One region of the Desulfurivibrio nitratireducens genome, then DNA from elsewhere that is predicted to be linked to it. Evidence: riboswitches for the same ligand, from Rfam matches in the RefSeq annotation. Region 1 holds a riboswitch; the other holds the start of a gene.
What was found. Region 1 has a riboswitch for cobalamin ahead of ACHHTY_RS09995 (TonB-dependent receptor). Riboswitches for the same ligand answer to the same signal wherever they lie in the genome.

Region 1 (3,385 bases):
TGATGTAGTAGCGCTTGCCCATGTAGTTGCCCTGCAGCGTCCAGGAAAAAGCGTCGCCAAGGGGGCCCTGCAGACCCAGGGTCGCCTGGTGGTCCGGCACCCCGGGAATGTAGTTGCCGGCAAACTGGCCGTCGCGGATCTTGGCCCGGGTGTAGGTGTAGCCGCCGTTGACGGTCAATAGGGCCAGGGGCTTGCTGAAGGCGATTTCGACCCCCTGGCGCCGGGTTTTGCCGTCCAGGTTTTCGTTGCTGAAGCTGACCGGATTATAGAAGATTTCGTCCTTGCCGGTCAGGTGAAAATAATTGACCTGGACATAAAAGTCATGCGCCGGGTAGTGGCGCAGACCCACTTCGTAATTGTCCGAGCGCTGGGGCCGCAGGTCCGGGTTGACGCTGCTGGTGAAGAAGTTGAAGAGCTCGTCGAGCACCGGGTAGCGGAAGCCCCGGGCGTAGCTGAAGTAGGTGTAGGAGGGCCCGGCGTAGCGGTAGTTGGCCCCGGCGGTATAGAGGTTTTCGCTGAAGGTGGGGCGCTCGGCGGTGGCGTCGCCGAAGCTGTAACGCACCCGGTCGTAGCGGTAGCCGGCCGAAAGGGTCAGGTTGTCTACGGGAGTCAGTTCGTCGTGAAGGTAGAAGCCGTAGTTCTTCTTGCGCAGGTCGAAGCGGCCTTCGGTGGGGAAGCCGAAGAAGATCGAGCGGTTGAAGATCTCCTCTTCGGCGTCCTGGTAGTCGATGCCGACGATCAGGCTGTGGTCCAGGCCGGCGAGGGGTTCCTTGATCAGCAGGCGCGGGTTCAGGGCGATGGTGTCGATGGTGGTCTCGCCGGTGAACTCGCCGCCGGCGAAGGTGGCGAAGGCATCAACCTGGCGCTGGCGCAAGGAGGCGTCGAGGCGCAGGGAGCTTTCGCTGAGGATTTGCAGCTCGCCGCCGGCCTTGAGGTAATAGTCCTCGGTTTTGCTGAAGTCATCGGGGTTGGTCGAGTCCTTGCGGGAGGTGCCGCCGGCCAGTTCGCTGAGCCGCAGGGCCCCGGGCAGGCCGGTGGTGTCCTTGTGGAAGTCGCCGCTGATATCGAAGCTCAGCCGCTCGCTGGGAAAATAGCGCAGGTGCAGACCGGCATCGGCGGCCTCGCTGGCCGAGTTGTCGCGATAGCCGTCGGTGTCGGCATAGCTGGCGGCCAGGGCGTAGGAAAGGTTGTCCCGGGAGCCGGTGGCCCCGACCCGGGTGAGGATGGTGTCGTAGCTGCCGGCGGCGACTTCGCCGTTGACCTGGTCGGGACCACCGTCCTTGGTTATGATGTTGATCACCCCGCCGCCGGCATTGTCGCCGTAAAGCACGCTGCCCCGGCCGCCCCGGACGACTTCAATCCGCTGGACCCGGTTCAGCGAGATCAGGGCCCAGTCCACCCCGCTCAGGTCGGGCTGGTTGATCCGGCGGCCGTCCACCAGTACCAGGGTGTTGAGGCCGGCGGTTTCGCCGAAGCCGCGCAGATCGACGGTGAACGCCCGGCCGTTGCCGGTGGTGTCGGTTACCCGGATGCCGGCTTCATTGCGCAGCAGGTCGGGGATGTTGCGGGCGGTGGAGTTGGCGATTTTCTTTTCGTCGATAATGGTGACATGGGCGGGCACGGTGGAGATTTGCGCGGTTTGGCGGGTGGCGGTGACCACCACCTCTTCCATCAGGCCGACCTCTTGGGGAGCGGGTTGGGCCGCCAGCGGCAGCGGGGTTGCCAGCAGGATGGCCAGACCCAGAACTTTGATGCGTTTTTTCATTGTTAAACCTCTTGCACGCTGTTCGGTTCCGGGCAAAAAAAACCCGGACCGATAATTTAATATCGATCCGGGATTCCCTTTTTATCCACTAGATCGGCCGCGCTGCCCCGGTCCACGAAGGCTGCTTCCTCGATCCAGGCAGGTTTTCTGACTCCCGGTTCTTCCTAATGGCCGCGTCTTCCCATTCACCTCCTGGCGAACAGTGACATCTTGCGGCTTTCGTCCCCGGTTACAGCGGCGGGCCCGTTTCCGACTTGCACGGAATTCCCTTTTATGCCCCGATGGGCACCTGGATACAGGTGCCGAATTTCCCCCAATCGGGCCGGAAAGTCAAGTTTATAATCAAGCCGCCCTTACTTCGAGCCCGGCTCTACTTCAACATAGCCGGTGCCGTGGCAGATGGGACATTCCTCTTCCCGGCTGCATTTGCAGTCGTCCCATTGATCATCCAACAACTGGGTGCCCCGCCATTCCATATTGCAGGTGCAGTTGCCGGGAATAACTTTCTTGCCTTTGCATTCCGGGCAGATTTTTTGGTTTTTTTCGCTCATGAAACCCTCCGGTCTGGGAAATATTTGCGCCGCCAATCCACGGCATGAATGAGTGCGTCAAGCTGCAGCGGCCAAGCACCTTTGGCCAGCCGGCCTGATGCCCAGGGCGCTTTGCCCCTGAGCCAGTTCTCATACCAATATGAATAAACCGGGCGGCAAATGTCAAGCCGGCTCTTCGCCGGCCACCTCTCGCTGTTGCCCATGTCCCGGATCGACGAAGGGAAAAGGGGTCAAGGGAAAAGGGGTCAGACCCCTTTTCCCCCCCCCCATCGGTTAGATGGTGCCTCGTTTTTAAGTTAGAGCAGCCCTGACGAGCGTTTCTTCTTCGAGCGGGAGCCAATGATCATGCCGAGCAGCAGAACTCCCGCCCCGGCCAGAAACCATTTGATGGCGGCAGCCAGCAACTCGTCCCTTAATCGCCTTTCCAATTCATGGATCCGTTCGCGTTGTTCCGCCACCTGGCTTGTGAGGGCTTCGTGTTCTCCTCGGATTCGCAGGAAATCCTCGGAGTCCGCCCGTAACTCCTCGTAGTTGGAGATTGCCTGTTCGAGCCGGACTTTCGTTTCCCGTAAGTCTTGTTCAAGCTCCTGATTGAGCCGGCGAAGTCGTACGTTTTCCTCCCGGTGCGAGTCTCTTTCTGCTTCAATTGACCTCAGGCGGGCCGTCGTCGCCTGCAGGTCCTGCCGGGCAGGCGGTTCGGGCCGCAGGTGCTGGGTGCGGACCCAGCCCTCCAGGCCGTCGGGGGCTTTCACCCGACTCCAGTCGCCGGCGGTTTCCAGAAGTTCCAGCCGCTGGCCGGAGCTTATCATCCGTAGAATCCGGTATTCATTGCCGGGGCCGGATCGAAAGGTGACTTCGAACTGGTCGGTTACGTAGCGGGTCTCGGCTACAGCGGTGAGCGCCATACCCAGAACAAGTAATACAGCCAGCAGGATTTGTTTTTTCATTTTTTTACTCTACGAGATGATCTTAGCTGCAGCAGCAGTTGTTAATATTTCTAGCTCATATATGTATGCCAAAAACCGGGACGTACTTCAATCTTTCAATTTATTTGCAGCTGGTTCCGGCC
Region 2 (3,385 bases), on a different contig from region 1:
GCGCAGGTAGCCCACCACCCGGGAATAGATCTCGGTGACGGTCCCACACTGCGGGCAGCGGGTTTGTTCCCCGGCCAGGTAGCCGTGCTCCTTGCAGACCGAAAAGATCGGGGTCAGGGTGAAATAGGGCAGGCGGTACTGGGAGCAGACCGTTTTGACAAACTCCTTGACCGCCCCGGGATCGATTTCGGCCTCGCCGAGAAAGCAGTGGACCACGGTACCGCCGGTGTATTTGGCCTGCAACTCGTCCTGATGCTCCAGCAAGGCAAAAATATCGTCGGTGTAGTTGACCGGCAACTGGGTCGAGTTGGCGTAGATCGGCAAACCTTCCTCTCCGCCGCAGGTCAGGGAGGCGGCCAGGCCGGGAAAACGGCGGGCGTCGAGCTTGGCCAGCCGGTGGCCGGTACCCTCGGCCGGGGTCGCTTCCAGGTTGTACTGGTTGCCGGTTTCCTCCTGGAACCGGCGCAGCCGCTCCCGCATGTGGTCGAGGACCCGCAGGGCGAACTGCCGACCCCTTTCCTCGCCGATATCCACTCCCAGCAGGTTGAGGCAGGCCTCGTTGGTCCCGATCAGGCCGATGGTGGCGAAATGGTTTTCCCAGAAGCGGCCGAAGCGCTGGTGGACCTGGCGCAGGTAGAAGCGGGTATAGGGGTAGAGGCCCTTGGCGGTGAAATTTTCCAGCACCTTGCGCTTGGTTTCCAGCGAGGTGCGGGCGATCTCCATCAGCCGGTCGAGGCGCTGGAAGAAGTCGGCCTCGTCGCCGGCCTGGTAGCCCAAGGCCGCCATGTTGATGGTCACCACCCCGATGGAGCCGGTCAGGGGATTGGCCCCAAAGAGTCCTCCGCCGCGCTTTTCCAGCTCGCGGGTGTCCAGCCGCAGGCGGCAGCACATCGAGCGGGCGTCGTCGGGGTTGAGGTCGGAATTGACGAAGTTGGCGAAGTAGGGCAGGCCGTAGCGGGCGGTGGTCCGCCAGAGGCTCTCCAGGTTGGGGTCGTCCCAGTCGAAGTCGGCGGTGATGTTGTAGGTGGGGATGGGAAAGGTGAAGGCCCGCCCCTTGCTGTCGCCGGCGGCCATGACCTCGAGGAAGGCCTGGTTGAGCAGGTTCATCTCGGCCTGGTAGTCGCCGTAGACGCTCTCCTGCTCGACCCCGCCAATGATCACCGGCGCGTCCCTGAGGGTCGCCGGCGGGTGCAGGTCCATGGTCAGGTTGGTAAACGGGGTCTGGAAACCCACCCGGGTGGCGACGTTGAGGTTGAAGACGAACTCCTGCAGGGCCTGCCGGACCTCGCGGTAGTTGAGCTCATCGACCCGGATGAAGGGAGCCAGCAGGGTGTCGAAGCTGGCGAAGGCCTGGGCCCCGGCCGCCTCGCCCTGGAGGGTGTAGAAGAAGTTGACGATCTGGCCCAGGGCGCTGCGGAAATGGCGGGCCGGGCCGCTTTCCGCCTTGCCCGGGGCCCCGGTGAAGCCCTGGCGGAGCAGATCGCGCAGATCCCAGCCCACGCAGTAAACCGAGAGCAAACCGAGATCGTGGATATGGAGATCGCCGGCCAGATGGGCCTCGCGCACCTCGGCGGGGTAGATCTTGTTGAGCCAGTAGTTCTTGCTGATCTCGCTGGAGATATAGTTGTTGAGCCCCTGCAGCGAGTAGGACATGTTGGAGTTTTCCTGGACCTGCCAGTCCAGTTTCTGCAGGTAGCCGTCGATCAGATCGAGATCGGTCCGGGTCACCATTTCCCGGATCCGGGCGTGCTGGTCGCGGTAGAGGATGTAGGCCTTGGCGGTTTTCTTGTAGGGCGAGGAGAGCAGCACTTCCTCGACCAGGTCCTGGATTTCTTCCACCGACGGAACGGCGGCCGCGGCGGCTTCCTCCCCGCTGAACAGGTTCTGGGCGATGGCCAGCACCTGCATGGTCAGCCGGCGGGCCTCGGGCCGGCCGATTTCACCGGTAACCTGGCCGGCCTTGTGGATGGCGTTGGTGATTTTTTCCGCCTGGAAGGGCACCTGCCGGCGATCCCGCTTGAGGATCGAGCTGAACAACTGGGCCGGTTGGGATTTGGCGGCCGGGGTCGGGGACTGGTTGAGGGCCCGGGCCTGCCTGGGAACTTGGGACATGACACTCTCCTTTGCGCGAGGCAGAGAATAACTGGGAGCCGGCCCGCGGCTGGGCCGGGCAGGCTGGTTTCACGGCAGGTCTTCGGACTTTCAGGCGGACTGCAACCTACTGATCATCCCTTCCCGGCCCGGGGGCCAGTGGTAATGACAACGTTCGTTCCTGATCACCGCTGCGCGACAGTTCCGGTCTCTCACCGGATTCCCTTTTCATCCCTTTCCGCCAGCAACGGTCAGGGAACCGCTTACCCACTGTATATCGTGTCACCGGTTGCAGGTCAATACAAAATATGGTGTAGGGAGTTGGGTCTGGTTGAGCCGCCCTTCCTTTATCGGCGAACCTGCCACGAGTAATTATTTTGCCGAAAAATGGCGATTCCATCTAGCCCGCCAAGCCGGTCTAAATGGGGGATTCGCCATTGTGGGGCCGGCTCTCAGCCCATCGCCCGGTTTCAATCGCCATATTTTGCTTGTGGTAGCGAGCTGATTTAGCTAGCCTAACAATAATTGTTGGAGAACAAAAACCCGCCATCTTGGGGGAGGGTTTCATGGCAAAAACGCATAGCTTCAACGAACTCCGCCGCCAACAGATAACCGCTCCGGGCAAATGGCCCGTGAGCGGTTATTTTTGTGGATTAAGGTCACGCTGAAACAGGGCTTTGGAGGGCGTGGCAGAAAAAAACTAAACTCCGCGATGAAGACGTTAGTTGCACCGTTTCAGGGATTCTCGAATGTAATTTTTTGCCCCACCTGGAAAGAACTTGCGAAGATGGGTTTCTGCCCCTGCCAATAATGGCGTTTTGGACTTTTTACTAGGGAGGTGAAGGAGATGATTATGAAAAAGTACCTCAGTATCGCATTTGTTTTTGCTTTGTCATTGGGCTTTATTGCAACGACCGCCCAGGCGCAGACCTACGCTTTTGGCAATCTGGCTGCGGTTTGGGTCAGTGACGCGGATGCGGGCTTCGACATCCCCGGCTTTGGCACCGGGATTACTTTGGCGGAAATCAGTTTTGACAGTGGAATCGGTATTACCGGGGGCTTTGGCCATGCCTATGGCAACGGACTTCGGACCGAGGTTGAATTGGCTTACCGGAAAAATGATCTCGACCAACTCGCGGGAAGGGGACCATTCGTCGGGGCTCCGAGAATGCCCCTGAATGGTGACATTTCCTCCCTGGCATTGATGATCAATGGTTTTTATGATTTCAATTTGGGCTTGCCGGTCACCCCCTTTGCCGGTGGTGGTTTAGGTATCGCCAGAGTAAGAATTGAC

Region 2: linked by a shared signal. The riboswitch ahead of ACHHTY_RS04690 (ribonucleoside triphosphate reductase) and the one ahead of ACHHTY_RS09995 (TonB-dependent receptor) in region 1 are both predicted to bind cobalamin.

The regions. Positions count from the first base shown of each region.
Region 1 is NZ_JBIPKI010000043.1:17,127-20,511, reverse strand. It holds gene ACHHTY_RS09995 (TonB-dependent receptor) at 1-1,765, opposite strand, end outside; cobalamin riboswitch at 1,886-2,073, opposite strand; gene ACHHTY_RS09990 (ankyrin) at 2,119-2,316, opposite strand; gene ACHHTY_RS09985 (TIGR04211 family SH3 domain-containing protein) at 2,613-3,263, opposite strand.
Region 2 is NZ_JBIPKI010000010.1:437-3,821, reverse strand. It holds gene ACHHTY_RS04690 (ribonucleoside triphosphate reductase) at 1-2,037, opposite strand, end outside; cobalamin riboswitch at 2,169-2,370, opposite strand; gene ACHHTY_RS04685 (outer membrane protein) at 2,945-3,385, shown strand, end outside.